DNA from 3 places in the Ectobacillus soli genome. Region 1 is predicted to be linked to each of the others. Evidence: riboswitches for the same ligand, from Rfam matches in the RefSeq annotation. Region 1 holds a riboswitch; each other region holds the start of a gene.

The links. A riboswitch is a leader RNA that binds a small molecule or an ion and turns the genes downstream of it on or off. The one in region 1 is predicted to bind S-adenosylmethionine.
Region 2: linked by a shared signal. The riboswitch ahead of ACAN53_RS05245 (MetQ/NlpA family ABC transporter substrate-binding protein) and the one ahead of ACAN53_RS12325 (alpha/beta hydrolase) in region 1 are both predicted to bind S-adenosylmethionine.
Region 3: linked by a shared signal. The riboswitch ahead of ACAN53_RS05060 (O-methyltransferase) and the one ahead of ACAN53_RS12325 (alpha/beta hydrolase) in region 1 are both predicted to bind S-adenosylmethionine.

What each region holds. Positions count from the first base shown of each region.
Region 1 is NZ_JBGJZM010000002.1:90,173-96,906, forward strand. Features, by position in the region: gene ACAN53_RS12315 (YitT family protein) at 1-686, shown strand, start outside; gene ACAN53_RS12320 (GNAT family N-acetyltransferase) at 798-2,336, opposite strand; SAM riboswitch class I at 2,655-2,757, shown strand; gene ACAN53_RS12325 (alpha/beta hydrolase) at 2,825-3,598, shown strand; gene ACAN53_RS12330 (GTP pyrophosphokinase) at 3,634-4,329, opposite strand; gene ACAN53_RS12335 (oxidoreductase) at 4,539-5,591, opposite strand; gene ACAN53_RS12340 (NAD(P)-dependent oxidoreductase) at 6,141-6,734, shown strand, end outside.
Region 2 is NZ_JBGJZM010000001.1:997,065-1,003,798, reverse strand. Features, by position in the region: gene ACAN53_RS05250 (M20 family metallopeptidase) at 1-1,126, opposite strand, end outside; gene ACAN53_RS05245 (MetQ/NlpA family ABC transporter substrate-binding protein) at 1,142-1,966, opposite strand; SAM riboswitch class I at 2,213-2,318, opposite strand; gene ACAN53_RS05240 (aldo/keto reductase) at 2,484-3,473, opposite strand; gene ACAN53_RS05235 (hypothetical protein) at 3,562-4,326, opposite strand; gene ACAN53_RS05230 (hypothetical protein) at 4,455-4,769, shown strand; gene ACAN53_RS05225 (class I SAM-dependent methyltransferase) at 4,838-5,554, opposite strand; gene ACAN53_RS05220 (peptide ABC transporter substrate-binding protein) at 5,663-6,734, opposite strand, start outside.
Region 3 is NZ_JBGJZM010000001.1:965,148-971,881, forward strand. Features, by position in the region: gene ACAN53_RS05050 (sulfate ABC transporter substrate-binding protein) at 1-997, shown strand, start outside; gene ACAN53_RS05055 (MgtC/SapB family protein) at 1,099-1,800, opposite strand; SAM riboswitch class I at 2,060-2,173, shown strand; gene ACAN53_RS05060 (O-methyltransferase) at 2,277-2,858, shown strand; gene tnpA (IS200/IS605 family transposase) at 2,835-3,185, opposite strand; gene ACAN53_RS05070 (hypothetical protein) at 3,152-3,709, shown strand; gene ACAN53_RS05075 (DUF4395 domain-containing protein) at 3,859-4,290, opposite strand; gene ACAN53_RS05080 (M20 peptidase aminoacylase family protein) at 4,404-5,582, opposite strand; gene ssuE (NADPH-dependent FMN reductase) at 6,099-6,635, shown strand.

The sequences.
Region 1 (6,734 bases):
TAGCGCATTACAATATTGGAACATTAATATTAATTTTAAACGTACCTTTATTCTTTTTAAGTTACAAATACTTAGGAAAAAAAATTACGTATTTAACCATTTATTTTATTGTGATATCAACTATTGCCATGGCAGTTATTCCTGTACAACAGCTTTCCCATGATATTTTACTCTCATCCATTTTTGGTGGTATTTTATGCGGAGCATCCACTGGTATCGTTTTCCGCTACGCTTCTTCTACAGGCGGCTTCGATGTGATTGGATTGATTTTGGCAAAAAACAAAGATGTATCCATAGGTGAGCTTATTTTTATATTCAACTGCTTCCTTCTAGTGGTTGCTGGATTTATTTTTGGATGGGATATTACACTATATACGTTAATTAGTAGATTTGTAGTAGGGAAAGTTACCGATACCATTCATACCAAGCATATTAAGCTTACTGTTATGATTGTAACGGAGCAGGGCATAGATGTGAAACAAGCATTACTTAATCAATGCATACGCGGCATTACGATGGTAGACGCTGTTGGAGCCTATACAGATCATGTTAAAAAAGTAATCTATACAGTTATAACTCGGTACGAATTAGGTGAGGTAAAACGCCTTGTCCGCCAAGTAGATCCTACTGCATTTATTAATATTACAGAAACGGTAGAAGTAGTGGGACGTTTTAAACGAGTATAAGGGAGATTTGTAAGGTAATTACTACTATCATAGTATAAACAGAGACGATTATCTAGAACATCTTAACAGAACAAGATGCTAGATAATCGTCTCTTTGTTTTATTCCTCATCTTACTTCTTATACTGAAGGGAATAAATATCACGTCTGCGGTCCTTTATCTGACGAACTGTACCAGATTGTCGTTGTCTCCGCAAAATTTCTAAATCTACATCTCCTATTACTACCATTTCAATGTTTGGATTGCATTCTCCTACGATACCGTCGCGTGCAAATTCAAAATCTGATGGGGAGAAAATGGCGGACTGTGCATATTGAATATCCATATTTTCAGCCTGCGGCAGGTTACCTACTGTCCCTGCAATAACCGTATATACTTGATTTTCGACGGCTCGTGCTTGGGAGCAATACCGAACACGTAAATACCCTTGGCGGTCTTCTGTGCAAAATGGTGTGAAAATAATTCGTGCCCCCTGATCAACTGCGATACGTGCAAGCTCCGGAAATTCGATATCATAACAAATTTGGATCGCAATTTTCCCACAATCCGTATCGAATACTTTTACCTCATCACCTTCACTAATGCCCCACCATTTTGTCTCATTAGGTGTTACATGTAACTTATATTGCTTTTCAATCGTTCCATTTCGGCGGAACAGATAGGCAATATTGTATATTTTCCCATCCTCTTCGACAAAATGAGAGCCACCAATAATATTAACATTATACTTTACAGCTAAATCTGTAAACAAACTGATATAACTCTCGGTATACTCTGTAATTCGTTGCACCGCTAAGCTAGGGGCTTTTTCATGCATAAATGACATCAACTGCGTCGTAAAGATTTCTGGAAATACGGCAAAATCAGAATCTGCATCAGATGCAACACCTGTGTAGTATTCCACTTGCGTTGCAAATTCATCAAAGGAATGAATTTGCTTCATCATATATTGGACCGCACAAATCCGCACGGGAAACGATGTTTTATAATAGCGCTTCGTATTCGGCTGATAATCTACGTTATTCCATTCCATTAATGTGGCGTATCGCTTCGATGCCTTATCATCGGGCAAGTATCCTGGGTTAATCCGCATTAACGTGAAGCCGTTTAATGCTTGAAACGATAAAACAGGATCGTATATTTTGTGCAGAATAACCTCATCAACATATTCTCTTGGAGATAATGTATCCGAATATTTATGATAATTGGGGATCCGTCCCCCAATAATTATGCTTTTTAAATTGAGGCGACGAGCTAAATCCTTACGTGCTTCATACAATCGATACCCGATTTTCATGCGACGATAGGCAGGATGTACCATAACCTCAATTCCATACATGTTATAGCCATCCGGATTATGATTCGTTATATATCCGTTATCTGTAATATCATCCCATGTGTGACGATCATCATATTCATCAAAGTTAATGAGCAGGCTAGAGCAAGAACCAATAATCTCTCCCTCAAACTCTGCACAGAATTGGCCTTCTTGGAAATGTTCCAAGTGACTCTCCAATTGTGCCCTTGTCCATGGCTCCATTCCAGGAAAGCAGGAAGCCTGCATGGCAATAATACTATCGATATCTCGATACTCAATATTTCGAATTAAAATTTTCTTCTCAAACTTTTTTAAATCTAATTGATCGGACATACTATGAACTCCTTTTTATTCCGTTCTCTTTCATAATTTCTCTATTATAAATACGGTTTACACTTAGTAGTATACCTCATTTTACCTATTATGATTTTATGAGACGAATCATATGACTACAATTTTAATTACAACCATGCGTTTATAATCAAAATACCACGAGCATAAAGTGAAACTTCTCACCGCGGGGTTCAAAAGCCTTCTTAATACGGGATAAAATTACTTTATATACCTTTATCCTATGTTGACTTTACTGACACGAGATGATAGGATAATAAAAACAAACTAAACCGATTGGAATTAAAAATACAACTGTATATATTATCAAGAGTGAACGAGAGATCTGGCTTGATGACTTCACAGCAACCTCCCCTAGGAAAGGTGCTTCTACCAGCAAAGCAGATGCTTTGGTTGATAAAATGGTACCACTCTTTTTGCAACCAAATGCAGGAAGGGTTTTTTATTTTACTAAAAAGGAGACATGTACATTGAAGAAATCCTATTCTATACTACCAGGAGCAGAACCGTTTTTCTTTAAAGGCAATGAAATTGGTATTTTAGTTTCACACGGATTTAATGGTACACCGCAAAGTATGCGATACGTTGGCGAAAGGCTTGCGGAAAGAGGATTTACGGTGTTAGGTGTTAGATTAGCAGGACACGGTACGCATTACGAAGATTTGGAGCGATGTTACTATGAGGACTGGATTCGAAGCCTTGAAGAAGGATATGAATTCCTTGCAAAACATTGTAAGTCTATTTATATCGTCGGACAATCCATGGGCGCCACTCTTGCCCTCACGCTTGCCCAATCCCATACATGTGCTGGCGTTATCAGTATTAATGCTGCATTCTCAGTTCCGTGCTATGAAGTCTATGATGCTACGAATTCGCCTAAATATATTGACGAATCAGCTCCCGATATGAAAGATTCCTCTGTGTATGAAATCGTCTATGATACCGTTCCCGTTTCATCCATTTTGCAGCTCCTTCGTCTCATTCCATTTGCGAAAGCAAGACTCTCCTCGGTTCATTGTCCCGTCTTGCTATTGCATTCAGAAGAAGATCATGTCGTACCAGCCCATTCTGCATATCAAGTCTATGATGCCATCGGCTCTTCACAAAAAAAATTCATACCTTTAACAAATTCATATCACGTTGCCTCCATGGATTTCGATAAAGATAAGATTGTAAACTACTGCACACAATTTATCGAAGGAAAATTAAGCCTTCCTACTTCCTACAAGGCATCCACTGTCTAAAAAACGAGCATCGGAATAATCCGATGCTCGTTTTTTTACATAAGACTAAGAAGAGAACCTTCATTGACCTTCTTCTTAGACGAATCTTTCCGATCTTTCCGATCTTTATCTTTTATTTCATCCATTTCCTCTTTAAGCCGTTTCATTTTCGCATCCAAATATTGAATCATTTCTGCGGTCTCTTTTAATTGGTCAGTCAAATGTTTCGGAACTGTTTGATCAAATTTGTAATAAATCTTATGCTCCAGGCTTGCCCAGAAATCCATCGCTACGGTTCGAATTTGAATTTCCACCTTCACATGCTCAGTTCGTGTGGAAAGAAACACTGGCACTTCCACAATAAGATGCAGACTCTGATAACCATTTGGCTTTGGATGCTTAATATAATCCTTTACACGTAACACTTTAATATCATCTTGACCCTGAACAATATCATAAATTTTATAAATATCGGAAACAAAGGAGCATGTGACACGAAAACCAGCGATATCATGAATATGCCCTTTCGCATTCTCCACTGTAATAGCAAGTCCTTTCCGTTCTAGCTTACTTACAATGCTTTCAGGGCTTTTAATTCTTGATTTAATATGTTCGATTGGATTGTGCTGATGTACAAATTGAAATTCTTCATTTAAAATCGTTAATTTCGTATCCATTTCATCTAACGCAAATTTATATACAAATAAGAAATTTGTCCATTCTGCAATTTGATCTTGAATGATGTGTTGCATAACAGGTATCACCTTTTCTCTTATTTTCTGATACTATTTTCACTGTATCAGAATACAGTGAACTTTGCATGAAATCTGTATGAATAGTTCATGACAAATTCATTGCAAAATCCGCTAATTTAACGTCACATTGTTGCTAGTATGTACGGATCATTCTTTCTCTTGCAGGATTTTAGTAATCGCATCCCTAACGAGTTGATGATCCCTTCTTAGGATAACCTAGAAACCGTAACCGTACGGCGCTCCCGACTACTTTGCATAGCTGCATGGATAATTGTAATCGTCTGTAAGCCGTCATCTGCCGTAACTGGATTCGATTTTCCAAAGCGTATATGCTCATAAATGCCCTGGTAATAGGCTGCATAATTGCCTTGCACCGTTGCGATTCGTTGCTCCGTCATCGTCCCGTCCTCTTCTGTTATCAGTCGCCCATACATATCCGGTTCATCTTTACCAAAATCTTTACCCAACGGGTTTTCTCCAGCTCTTAACTTACTTTCCTGTATATCGAGCCCATACTTTATATAACTTCCTTTACTACCATGTATGAGAAATTTTGGTCCTTGTCCCATTACAATGGATCCGGAATGAAGTACAACACGTAAGTTTTCGTAACCCATTATAATATGAAAATAATCATCGACCTCCCCGCCTTTTCGCTGGGCGAACACATCGGCCATCACAAACTGTGGCATCCCGAACAGATGCAAGGCTTGGTCAATTAAATGTGAGCCTAAATCATATAACATACCTGCTCCCTTACCTATTTTTTCCCTCCAGCGATCACGCACATGAGGACGAAAACGATCAAAATGTGCTTCGTACGTCGTAATTTCTCCTACTATACCCTTTTGTATTAATTTTTTTATCGTCAGAAAATCATTATCCCAACGTCTATTTTGATACACGCTGAGCATTACACCTTTCTTCTTTGCAAGTGAAATTAATTCAACTGCCTCACTTGGTTCAATAACCATTGGCTTTTCTACAATGACATGCTTTTCATGTAGAATACTTTCTTTTGCCATTTCATAATGCAGGCTATTCGGCGTCGTAATGACAACCAACTCAATTGAATCATCTTGCAAAATTTCATCGATTGTAGAAACAACCCTGACATTTCCCATATCACGGTGAACCCGCATAGCATCACTCGACATGATAGCTACTAGCTCAAATTCATCTAACACACGTAAAAACGGTGCATGAAAGGTTGCCCCTGAAAATCCATATCCGATTAGACCGACTTTAATTGCATTCATTTCATTTCCTCCTCCGTTCCATCTGCTATAATCAGTTTTACATCATATGTTTCTAGTTGTTCCTGTAATTCTACTGGCGGTGCTTCGTCCGTAATGACGACATGAATACTTTGTAAACTTTCTACTGTATGTAAAAATACCTTCTGAAATTTCGAATGATCTGTTACCTGCTTGAATCATCTCTTTTTTTCACATAGGCTTACTCTTTAGCATCCCCATAATCCGTTGTAATCTTTCTCGTTGCAGCATAGCAATCCTCCATCCCCTGTTTACGCTCAGCGTATCGATTTCCCTTACAAAATCCAAGTAAAAAACTTAAAATTTTATAAAATATAATTTTAAAATAGACTATAAAAATTTATTGTGAGATTATATCCCATAAATAGATAAATATTAACAAAAGTATAGGTATAATATAGATTAATACTTATTTTAAAATGGTCATTCCGCCTATTTCATTAGGCTTTGTAAAGTAATCTAGGCTATTTTCTTGCAATAGCCATCAAAAAGTCGGTACAGTAGAAAAAATCATACTAGGAGTGGATTTCATTGAAGGAATTAAAACGAATTGCATTTTTAGGGCTTGGAAATATGGGCGAACCGATGGCAAATATACTGCTTAAGGCAGGCTATTCGGTTACAATTATGCCTCATCGTCGCATGGAACCAGCGCAGCGCTTAGAAGCAGTAGGTGCTGCCATTGCCTCGTCGAAAGAAGAACTCGTAGAAAACGCAGACATGATGATTTCCATGCTTCCGAATCTTCCTGAAATACGAGAAATGCTACTTGGCGAATTTGGTATTGCAAGTATGGTAAAGAGTCCTACCATTCTATTAAATATGAGTACGGTATCCCATAGCGGCATTCGGACATTAGCGGATGAACTTCGTACATATGACATTCGTGTACTAGATGCACCGGTAAGCGGCGGACCTGCACGTGCAACCGATGGTACGTTAACGATTATGGCTGGCGGTGAAATGGATCTTTTTTCCGAATGTGAAGATGTGTTACATACACTTGGAAAATTTGTCTATTATACAGGTGCACTTGGAACGGGCCAGGTAGCGAAACTATGTAACAATATGATGTTTGCGGCTATTACTGCCATCACGTCCGAAGCGTTAACAGTAGGAGTAAAA
Region 2 (6,734 bases), on a different contig from region 1:
CCGTTAAGGCTAGCGCCTTTGCCCCTATAATCAAGGCCTGATCTCCTTGCTGGGAACAAGCAGCCTCACGAAACGCATCTGTATGAGCAACTAAATTATCATTTCCTATTTTTATATACGGATGAATGGTAGGAACTACTTGACTTACATTGCCAGCATCTGTAGATCCAATTCCCGTTCTCCCATCACGAAAAACAACCTCGCCTAGCTGCTCTAATTCATTAGCAACAATTTCATCAAACGTAGAATTTAATAATAGATTATCAATTTTGTTCTGGGTTTGCTCGATTTTTAAGGTTGCTCCGGTAGCAAGCGCTGCTCCTTTTGCAATATTAAACACTTTTTCAGTTACTCTCTCGCAAGCTACTCGGGTGTTTGCACGAATGAAAAAACGTGCGGATGCGTAGGCTGGAATAATATTAGGTGCATCACCGCCATTCGTAATAATACCGTGAATACGGACATCAGCTGATAATTGTTGACGAAGCGCATTTATACCATTAAATAAAGATAGAACTGCATCTAATGCATTGATTCCTTTTTCCGGACATGCAGCTGCGTGAGCCGAGACACCGTAAAAGTGAAAATCAAATGGGTTAACTGCAAGCGATTCACTCGTTGTCGACGTTTTATTATGAGGATGAATCATTAAACATGCAGACACATCTTTGAATAATCCAGCACTCACATAACTTCCCTTTGCACTTCCATTTGGTCCCCCCTCTTCTGCCGGTGTACCAAAAACAACAATTTCTCCTCCGGTCTCATCGATGACCTCAGCTACTGCAATTGCAGCTGCTACACTTGTTGTTCCTATAATATTGTGTCCGCAAGCATGACCAAGTCCAGGAAGTGCATCGTATTCAGCAAGATATCCAAGGGTAGGACCTGGTTTACCAGATTGCTTGCTTGCAATAAAACCTGTTTCATGTCCTGCAATATCTTTTGTGATTTCAAACCCTGCCTGCTCTAAAAGAGCAAGTAAGGTTTGGGAAGCAAAATATTCTTGATTTCCAATTTCAGGATTATTGTGGATAGTATGACTCGTATCAATATATACTGCTTCTGCTCTATTGATATTTTCAATAATTCTATTACGCTGTTCCTCCGCTTGTATTACAGACATATCAGCATCCCCTTTTTACAAGTTTTCAATATCCTTTACAGGAATAGACGTTGGAATTTGAGCCCCTTTATATGTTTCTTTAATGAAATTCGCAACCTCTTCTGTTTGATAAATGGCTACTAGCTTTTTCAAAGTTGGATCATCTTTACGCTTCGTTTGCGTTGCTATGATGTTTATATATGGTTTAGCCGTTTGATCTTCCCTGAAAATCGGATCTTTGCTCGGGTTAAATCCAGCATCAACTGCAATACCATTGTTTATGATGGAAGCTGCAACATCATCCATAGCACGAGGAGTTTGACCTGCAGCCACAGGAGTTATTTTTAAATTTTTAGGGTTTTCTACAATATTTTCTAATCCACCCTTACCATCAAAGCCTTGCTTTAATTTTATAAGCCCTGCTTTTTCTAAAAGAATGAGTCCACGTCCTAAATTTGTTGTGTCATTCGGCACTGCAATTTGATCCCCATTCTTCAAATCCTGTACACTTTTTATTTTTTTAGAATACAAGCCTAAAGGCGCGAGTACTGTCGTTCCAATTGCTGTTAGATCTAGATTACGATCTTTCTTAAAGGAATTGAAATACGCTACCGTTTGAAAAGCATTCACATCTACTTCACCATTGCTAAGTGCAAGGTTTGGTTGGATATAATCTGAAAACTTAACGATTTCAATATTAATACCTTCCTTTTTTGCTTTTTCTTTAACAAAATCCCAAACACGTGTATCAGATCCACTAATACCCACCTTAATTGTTTTTTCTACAGGAGTAGATGTTTTGTTACTGCATCCAGTTACAATTAGTAGAATGCTAGCTAGTACGAATAATAGTTTTTTCATGTTTAATCCCCTTTTCCTTTCATGAGTGAACCTCATAATACTTCTAACTCGTTTTTATTTTCCATAGTTCATATGCAGTAGGGTTATGGTAGGTTGATGTAATCCATGCTTTTTTAAGCTTATGTACATGTAATAATTCAACTCTTCTTTACATGAAGTAATCCCCTACTACAAATAAAAAACCTCTTTCTAGAAAATAGAAAGAGGTTGAAATGTTAACAAAAATATGAAAACATTTATAAACTCTTCTTATCTTCCAAGCACTTTTGCTTGCTGGAATTAGCACAGTATTCAAAGAGAATCCGCTGCCGAGGTATCATAGGGCCAGTCCCTCCACCTCTCTTGATAAGAATTCGGAAAATTTATTATATTTTGTAGAGTGTCTTTATTCTAATAATTTTGTAAAAGAAAGTCAATAGTTTTTACCCATTAATTTTATCGGATTTTACTGAATTTTATCATATGCATAAAAAAAAGAACACCTTGTAGGTGCCTTTCGTTAAATCGTATTCCGATTTTAATTGGCAGTTACCTGCTTTGACATCCTATCTATCTCATTAAGATGCTGTTCCGATAATTTGAATCCAAGCGTCCCGATATTTTCCTCTGCATGTCGAATCTTCGATGCTCCTGGAATCGCCACCACTGTGTCTCCGTGAAAATGAATTAACCAATTTAATGCAATTTGACTGGTTGTTACGTTATATTCTAAAGCTAGTTTATCTAGAAGATCAATGAGTGGCTTTGTTTTTGCAAGACCTGTAGGTTTGAAATAGGATAAATATTTCCGAGGTCCTGTAATTTTTTTCACAAGTTCTGGATTTTTATGAAACTTGCCCGATAATATTCCTTGTTCAAGTGGAGAATACGCAATAATCGTAATGCCTAGCTCTTTAGCAGCATCCATAATACCGTTTTTCTCAATGCGACGATCAAGTAAGCTATACTTCACCTGATTAGAGGCAAGTGGGTATCCGAACTCCTGCAAAACCGTATGAGCTTCCCTCATTTTTGATTCATTAAAATTACTTACGCCTGCATAACGGATTTTTCCTTCCTTTATGAGCGAAGCCATTGCAATTAACTGTGAGCGAACATTTGAAAGTGCATAGGGTTGATGAATTTGATACAAGTCTATTGTGCGGCCTTTTAAAGCATGTATTCGATTATCGATTGTAGCAGTAATACTACTAGCAGATCGAAATAGTGGCCACCACTTCGTTGCAACTAGAGCATCCTTTGCTTCTTCACCAAGCATTACCAAAGCTTCTGCTAATGCTTCCTCTGACTGCCCTTTTCCATATACTTCAGCGGTATCAAACCAATTGATTCCACCTTGCAAACTAGTCTTGACAATGTTACGAATGTCGTCCTGCGATAAAACTGGCCAAAACCGACCTACCATACCGCTCCCTTTACTAAATTGCCAACATCCAAGACCAAGTGCGGAAATCTCCAATTCTGTTTTTCCGAGTGTTCGAAGCGGTATAGCCGTTTGGTTTAGCATTTGTTTCCCCTCATTTCAATTGTGTATGCACAAATAAGCATAGCATAAGTGACCGAAAGAGCGCACTTTAAACACATTATCTCTTGCATCATGAAATTTGGTTTTTCGTCCCTGTTCTTCGTTTTATAAATAGGATAAGGGCAATTAAGAAAACGAGAACAATACTAGCTGCCGTTACAATATGCTGAACATTAGGTACAGTAATCGCCATTGTCACTGTATTTTCACTAGTAGGATCAATTTGCCATTCCAAATCCTTCCCATCAAAAGATACATCATTCGCATTTGAAGTAATTGCTTTGACAGGGAGAGATACTTTCACACGCAAATCAAGGTTTTGTCTGATTTGACTTGCTACAAATGATGGGGCAGACTGAGCAGCCTTAAATTGCTTGTTTATTGTTTGTAATAAATTATTATAATAGCTTGAAATGTTCAGCTTACCCGTAACGTAATACACCGAATAAAAATACTTATCCACTTGCTCTGTATGAAACGAAATAAATTCATTATTTTCAAGTGTTGCTTTAGACGCAGCATGGGCAACACCAGATTGTTTTGGTTCAAGTCCAATACTCTCCAAATGCTTCGATGCCTGAAAACCAAACTCACTTTGGCTTTCAAATGGCTTGATTACAAACCCATTATTGTGTAATTCATCTTCTAGCGTCGTAAATGGATTGTAAGTTCCAATATATGCTTTGACTTGTTGCTCTAGTCCAAATGTTAAATCAGCATCAGCACTTCCATTTTCATGAACCGTAATATGTGCTTGTCCAGATGCACATCCGCTTACTAATATACTTAGAAAACAAATAAGAATGATTGCTAAAAAAGACTTCTTCGAATACATTGAAATCCTCCTTTCACTGGAAATAATGGTCCTTTTAAAAAAGGAGATACGTACATAGTTAGATATACAAACATTATTATAGCAAGTCCATATACTATATGGTAGCTCAAAAGAGAGGAGGAAAAAAGATGAATAAGCAAGATTGTTATCATCTTTGCCATCAATACAATGGCAAAATTGTACACATTCGCGATATAGAGGGTTCCTACCATGTAGGAAGAATTACAAAAATTACAGATAATTCTGTTTGGATTGAGCCCGTTAGCAAGCGACCATACAATGGTGGTTTTGGCTACGGTCCAAGATACAGTGATGAAGATTATTATGGCTATGACAATACCCGATACGATGGGTATGGCTATGATTACAATGGGGAATTCGGCTTAGAACTTGCCTTTGGGTTTATTGTCGGCATTACACTTGCAGCCTTATTCTTTTTTTAATCAATCATAACTACAATTAATAATACTCCCTTCAGTAAGATTATGAACATTACTGAGGGAGACTTCCTTTATTTTTTACATAGGAACGAACGATGACCAAGTACGTGTTGATATTTTGCTATGATTTTTTCATGTTTTTCCAATAAGTCCATATAGGAAGGGGGAATGCTCGGGGAAACGTCCCAACTTGGTACTTCCTGTGCCGAGTGCAACATAGTAGCAATTGTACTCCCCTCAACCATTCTTATATCAGAAAAGCCGGATTGCTGCAAATAATAGTACCACTGCATCGAGGTTAGAAATTCCTTTGTACCATAAACACTACGAAGTTCATCCTGCTCTTCCTGACGGAGTTGTCGTTCCACACACATCTCAATACAAGCTAGATATCCCCCTGGCCGTAAGACACGCCTAAGTTCTGCAATTGTTTGTTGTACGTTTGTAAATGCAATTACTGACTCTGACAAAACAACATCGAATGTTCCGCTGTTAAATGGAAGTGCTTCCACCGTGCCTTGTAGGAGAGAAATCGTTGCACATTCTCTTAAGATATTTTGTTTCGCTTTAGCTATCATAGTTGGATTTAAATCAATTGCCACAGTATGGCACCCATATTTATTTGCAATGTTTATAGCCGTCCTTCCTGTGCCACAACCAGCATCTAATACGGAGCATTGTGAGGAGAGAGGGAGATAGCTAAGTAAGTGGGTGGTTAGAGAAAAGCCTCCCGGATGTGCACTACTTACACCAAGTTGTGCCAATAAATCTAAATACAGATTTTCCACATGAATCACCCTTATTCTAAACTCCTACCATTTGTATGTAGCGAAAAGAAAAATGTGCACAAAAAAACAGGGAGTATACACCCCCTGTTTTTCACAACCATGTGAATTTTAGTGTTCTTCTACATAAGCCCATTTGTATGAGTAGTCGCCGCCAAAGTTATGTTTTACGATACCTTTTACATACGGACGTTGTGCATAGGAATCACCACGTTGATAAATTGGTGCAATAGCTGCATCGTCTAACAATAATTTTTCAGCATTAGCCAATTGATCTAGGCGATCTTTTGGATTTGCAAGCAATGTAGTTTTAGCATCATTGATAATTTTATCGTATGCAGGATTAGAATAGCTCATTTCATTCATTGCATTCTTACTATCAAACATATCTAGGAACGTCATTGGATCTGGGTAATCAGCACCCCAACCAGCTAATGAAAATTCATAATCTTGTTTTGATTCAAGTTCTAATTTTTGTTTGAATGGTTGTTGTTTGATGTTAACTGTTAAACCTGGTAAATTCTTTTCCAATTGATCTTTAATATATTCACCAGTTTTCTTAGCAGTTTCTGTATCATAGTTTAAGAATTCTAAAGTGATTTTGTCTGTGCCAAGATCTTTCTTAGCAGCATCAAAGTATTCTTTTGCTTTTGCTGTATCCGTTGATAATAGATTTCCTTTATTATCACGGAAATCCTTACCGCTAGAATCTTTAACTAAATCTTTAGGAACTAGGTAATCAGCAGATACAGAACCATCATTTAAGATTACGTTAGCTAGTCCTTTTTTATCAAATGCCATTGAGATTGCTTTACGCAAGTTTTTGTTTGCTAATTGTGTATCTTTTCCATTACGTTTTTCATTCAAACGTAGGAAATAAGTTGATGCAAGTTGTTCTGTAACAAATTGGTCTTTTTGTCCTTTGTATTTATCAACGAATTCTGAAGATAGTCTAACGCGATCTACTTGGTTTGATTCATACAAGTTAACACCAGTCGCAACATCTTTTACAACATTTACGTTAATATCTGTTAATTTTACTGTTTTGTTATCCCAGTATTGATCATTTTTCTTATATGACCAAGATTGTTCATGTTTCCAATCAGATAGAACAAATGGTCCATTATATAATGTAGTACTTGCTTCTAAACCAAATTTATCTCCTTGCGCCTTCACGAATTTT
Region 3 (6,734 bases), on a different contig from region 1:
TTCTTCTAGTAAAACAAATAGTTCTGAAACAGCCGGCACATCGGCTTCTAAAGACAACGGTACCGTCACATTAACTATCGGTGGTTATTCTACAATCAAGGATGAATTTGAAGCGATATTTCCTTTGTTTCAAAAGGAATGGAAGAATAAGACTGGTCAAACTGTGGAATTCAAAGAGTCCTATCAAGCATCTGGAGCGCAGGCTCAGAACATTACAAATGGCTTTGAGGCAGATATCGCCGCTCTTTCACTTGAAGGAGATATCGACAAGATTGTAAAGGCAGGATTGATTACTCACGATTGGAAAAGTGCACCACATAGTGGCATTATTACCAAGTCAATCGCAGCATTCGGAGTACGTGAGGGGAATCCAAAGGGCATTAAGGATTGGTCGGACTTAACGAATCCAGGCGTTCAAGTTTTAGTTCCTAACCCGAAAACTTCTGGTGGCGCCAAATGGGATGTAAATGCCATTTATGGAGCAGGGTTAAAAATATCGGAAGAAAAAACAGGGAAACAAGATCCTGCTGAGGCCAAGGTATTACTTAGTAAAGTATATAAAAATGTAAAATCACTGGATAAAAGTGGCGAGGAATCAATGTCTACATTTGATAAAGGAGTTGGCGACGTCATCATTACTTATGAAAATGAACTGATTGACCGCATCAAAAAGGGAAATAAGTATGAGGAAATCGTGCCTCAATATACGACCTCAATTGAAAATCCAGCTTCTATTGTCGATAAGTATGTTGATAAGCACGGTACCCGAAAAGTTGCTGAAGCATTTTTGGAATTTCTGTGGACACCGGATGCACAAAAGATATTTGTCCAAAGCGGGTTCCGCTCAGTTGATCCAGACGTGGCTAAAGCCAATGCCAACACATACAAACAACCTGCAGGATTATTCGATACTAATTATCTGGGCGGCTGGAGTAAAGTTGGGAAAGACCTTTATGGCGATGGTGGTATTTGGGATCAAGTTGTTGCCGGGAAGTAATGATTACGTTCATAATTCGAATTTCAAAGGGGTTTGCGTTTTTTGTAGGTTATGAATACAAGGAATGTAACGAAGTAAAGAAGTACTGATTTCAGTACTTCTTAATCCCCTTCTTGTTCAGAAAGAGTTTTCCATCCAATTGCAGTAACGTCGTGTTCCAGACTTAACTTACCAACAATTTGTTCTATTAAAAGAGCTTTCGATTTATCACTATGAAGCAATGCTCTTACGGATACTTTGCTTCCGCTTTCGATTTCTTCACTGTACATTTCTTGTAACGCAAGTCCCTCTGATAGTATCATCCGAGACAGTGCCTCTCGAATGCTTGCTTCATGTTCATCTAAGCAGGATATTGTAATTTCATAGAATAGGTTTTCTTGTGAAAGAGCTTTCGATTTTTTATTCATAAATAACGCAACTGGACGGAGGAGGATATTTGCTAACACGACACCTATAGCTCCTATAATACTTACTTTTATAAAACCTGCTCCAACTAACGTTCCTACGGCCGCAGAACACCATAATGTAGCAGCTGTATTTAATCCACGTACAGTAAACCCTTCTCGCATAATAACACCTGCGCCTAAAAAACCGATGCCGCTAACCACTTGGGCGGCAATTCGAGTTTGACTGTTATCTCCTGGTGTCAAAACAGATAAAATGACGAATAAACATGCTCCCAGTGAAACAAGAGCATTTGTACGTATGCCGGCCATACGGTGTCGCCACTGACGTTCTGTACCAATACATGCACCAGTGAGTATAGCTATAAAGAGCCGAATTACCATGTCTTGCCATGGCATATGTATCATCTCCATACTATATTTGTATTATATAAGGAAGATAACATGATTTCTAATCAATACCCGTATTATGAAGGAATCAGTTAGGAAGCGTCAACTGTTTTCAATATTTTACCGGATATATCAAGCAAGAATGAATAATAAATATACTTGTATAATAGGGGGCTTTAATTGACGAATATGTTGAATAGGTATATTATTAAGAGCAAATCGATAGAAAGTGTATCGTACATACAATTTTCAAATATTGAATATGAAATTCTTATCTAGAGAGGTGGAGGGATAGGCCCTGCGAAACCTCAGCAACCCCTAGTACGTATAGGAAGGTGCTAATTCCAACAGAGTAACTTTTGTTTGCTCTGAAAGATAAGAGGTCGAAAATGTTAGCTCGTGGCCTCTTATAAAAGAGGCCACTTTTTATTTTTTACATGTCATTCGTATACCTATAACAGATTAATAGGAGGGAGTTGTTCAATATGGAAAAAGAGACGTTGATGAAGTCACCAGATATTTACGGTAAAATTGTAGCACATTCGAAATTACTAGGATTTCATCAGTCATGTGATACGAAAACAGGATTTTTATTAAAAGGGCTAGCAGCATCAAAAGCACACGGAACATTTTTAGAGCTTGGGACAGGAGCTGGTGCATCTGCAGCTTGGATTGTTGACGGAATGGACCAAGAGAGTACACTTATTTCAGTGGATATTGATCCTGCGCTTCAAAAAATAGCACACACGTATTTAGGAGACGATAAACGCGTTACATTTCGTTGTGAAGATGCAGCTGTCTTTATTCGAAATATGGAGGAGACGTTTGATTTTATTTTTGCAGATACATGGCCAGGAAAATTTGAACTTTTGGATAAGACGTTAGATCATTTAAATGTAGGTGGATTTTACGTCATTCATGATTTACTTCCTGATATGAGCGTGCCCGAGGAGTACCGTGTGAAAGCACCAAAGCTCATACATAAGTTACGTGAAAGAAGTGATTTAGTCATAACAGAAGTAGATTGGGGTACTGGTATTCTTTTAGCGATAAAGACAACTGAATAGATTGTTCTTTGAACAAAAATAGGCGATGCATTCCCCTTCCAAATCTCCGATTTGGTGGGGTTTAGTCGCCCTCTTATCAACTCTTTTCTTTTTTTCCTTGTCCTCGATGTATTTCTTTATGACATCAATGGTTGCCCCGCCTGTCGATAACACCATGTAACTTTGACTCCAAAAATAAGGTTTCCAGTAAAATTTCTGCAAGTGTTCAGCAAACTCCTTACGGATTAAACGTGAAGTGCCGGTTTTATAGCTATTAATCATTTTAGATAATTGGATTTGAGGGGGAGCATCAAATGATAAATGGATATGGTCGGCTTCTCCATTCATCTCAATCTTATATCATCAACGATACTTGTCACCAAATCATTCAATTTGCCAAAGAGCATAACGCTGATGTTATTGTGTTGGAGTACCTTAAAAAAATGAGAATCCCGAAGGGATTCTATGGAGCCAAGCGTTTACGATTTACATTACGTTACTGGCGCAAAACTGCTATCCAAAACAAGGTAACTGAAATGGCACACTATGTTGGTCTCCGTATTTCCCATATTGTCGCCCGCAATACAAGTGCTTTGGCTTTTGATGGAAGTGGATTTGTCACCCGTAACCCGAAGAAGGATATGGCTACTTTTACAACAGGCAAAGTGTATCATGCTGACCTATCTGCTTCTTACAACATTGGAGCAAGATACTTTATTCGAGAACTCCTTAAACCCTTTTCAGAAATGGAGAGGTTGTCCGTTCAGGCAAAAGTTCCTGAATTGGCAAAAAGAACAAATCAGACCTTATCTTCACTCATTAGTCTTTACTTGGCATTAGAGCCAACAGCGTTGACTCACAGCGAGGTTTAGATCGTATCTAAGATAAGAGAAGCACCTTCCAAGTGCAGTAACATTTGGTGGGTGAGGTTCACTATGTAATGCATCTAACTTAATGTTATTTACACGAACAAAAGGCTGGAAATAAAATAATCCCTCCATATATAGAAGGGATTATTTTATTAAGATTGTTTTATAGATTTCCGATAACGGTATTGTAACCATTGATATCGAATAAAGCAACCAATACAAAAACCAAGAATTGCTACAAATGCAGCAATAGCAACCATTATTGTAAAGATATATGCTACAAGCGTCCAGTTTGCAAGATAACTAATTAGTCCACCAGCTAAGCATGCAATTGCAATAATTTGATTGAATTGTTGTTGATCCCAATCTTCAAGAGCATATTCGGACGGTTTTTTTCTTAAAAATAATTTTGCCAAACGCATTACCGGATTAAACTGAAAGAATAGACCCATAAGACCTGCAACTAACGGGAATGCCAGCAACCATGCTTCACCAGAAATCCATGTCGCTACTACGCTTATTACGATAAACCATTGATTCGTTCTAACTAGAGGACGAGGAATAGACCGAACTGTTTGTGACATTTTATTCATACCTTTCATATAGGGAATATATGAATTTTACATCTTTTTTTATGATTTGTGAAGTGTTTTGTTTTTTTGTATGTCGGATTTTATAAATCAAATTCTATCCTGTTTCATGATGAGTGAAAATCGTTACTTTTGCTTAATCCCAGTAGCGCTTTTTCTGCTAAAGTTGCGAAATAATGGGCAGTGATAGATAGAGCACGTTCATCTAAAGTGAAAGAGGGATGATGCCATTCTTCGGTACCAGACGTCCCCATAAAAACGAAAAAGCCTGGAACCTCCCTTTGGTAGTAGGCAAAGTCTTCTCCTGCCATTGAGGGCTGCGGATCTACAATAGAAAGTCCATTTAAAGTTGCTGCATTTTGGCATAATTCCGTAAGTAGAGAATCATTTTGAATAGACGGCGGTCCTGGATACCAATGTAATGATGCTATCCCTCCCAAGGCAGATGCAACTCCCTGTATAATTTGACGAATTTTCTCAGGAATGGTGTTGCGTACATCGTCTTGAAAGGTTCGAACAGTACCTTCTAATGTAACAGTTCCGGGAATTACATTCCATGTGTTTCTTGCATGGAGGTTTGTTACACTTATTACTGCACTATGAAGGGGATTTATACTTCGACTGACGATGGATTGCAAAGCTAAAATGATGTGAGATGCTGTCACAATTGGATCGATTCCTCTATGCGGAGCAGCTGCATGAGTTCCTTTTCCATCAATTTGAATTTCAAATCGGTCTACACTGGCCATTAGCGGTCCTTCTGTAATCCCAATTGTACCTACAGAGAGATCTGGCTTGTTATGCAAACCAAAAATAGCAGTTACATCGTTTAGTAGTCCTGCCTTTATGACATCTTTAGCCCCACTGCTATTTTCTTCTGCAGCTTGGAAGATGAATCGTACGGTACCTTTAAGATGCGTTTCTTTCTGCTTTAATAAATAAGCAGCACCTAGGATGGAAGCGGTATGAAAATCATGACCGCAGGCGTGCATTTTACCAAGGTTTTTTGAAGCGTAAGGGAGATTTGTTTCTTCAGTAATCGGCAATGCATCAATATCTGCACGAAGAGCAATAACTGGTCCGTTTCCCTTGATTTCTGCTATAACACCTGTCTCGAGCGAAGATGGCAATATAGATATATCTGCATCTTCTAGTAGTTCTCTAATGTATACTGACGTTTGAAATTCTTGCCGCGATAGTTCAGGGTATTCATGTAAATGTCGTCGGATTTCCACTAGTTTATTTTGCAAATGAGGAACCATGGTTTGAAAATTCGTTTTAGTCATATATAATCCGTCCTTTCACTTTGGATAATCCTCACATAACTATTAAACCATTTGTACGAGAATTTATTTCCTTATAAAAATAAGGCACCTATCCATTTTGTAAGTCGGTAGGTGCCTTTGGTAATCCAATCAGCATTTATAAAAGTATATACATAATAAACTCATAATTCTTATAAGTCAAGATGGATTTATACTTATATAGTATTCTAATAGAAAAAATGAGTGATATGGAAAATAGCATTGACAACTTATCTAAATCAATTTATATTGTATTCAATGATTAAAACCAATTAAATTGATAGGTAATATATATTATGATTTAAATCACAGTTTACATTTTTAATATAAAGCTAGATTTCGCGTAACTCGAAACATACAGAATGCTGATTGGAAAACCAAAGGCGCCTGTTTATCAGGGGTCTTTTTGATTTTTTTTCGCTGGCAGTAGGTAAGGAGTAATTACTTCATTTTAGAGGAAACTGGTTTTTTAATAATAAATGCGTAGGAGGATTTCAAATGGGTAATATCATTTTAATTTCTGGTGGGGTATCAAAAAATTCGAGAACGGCAAGGGTGATTCATCATATCGCATCCTTTATTGAGGAGCGTGGAGGAAGTTCGCAAACTTTCGAGGTAACTGATTTTCGCGCTGAAGATGTTTTATTTGCAAATTTTGAAAGTTCAGCCATTCAAGAATTTGCTACGACAGTACTAAATTCGAGTGCAGTTATTATTGCAACACCAGTTTATAAGGCGACCTATACGGGAGCATTAAAGGCGTTGTTAGATTTATTACCGCAAAATAGTTTAAAGGGAAAAGTAGTTATCCCCATTGCAATAGGTGGTACCCTTAATCATGTTCTTAGTATTGAATATGGCTTAAAACCTTTAATAGGAGTGCTGGGTGGTGAGCATGTGCTTGCTGGAACGTTTATTTTAGATGAATACGTATCTGCAGATGGATCGATAACGGATTCATATACAGCAGAACGTTTATATAAGTCAGTAGAAGAACTATTATTATCTAGTAATAATCTCGTTCTAAAAAAGTGAATAACTTAACTTTAAATTTTAGGAGATAGTTTCTTTTGAAATAGGTCAGATAGTAAGTATATACATTAAGAAATAAGCTAATATTTTTCATAGAGAACA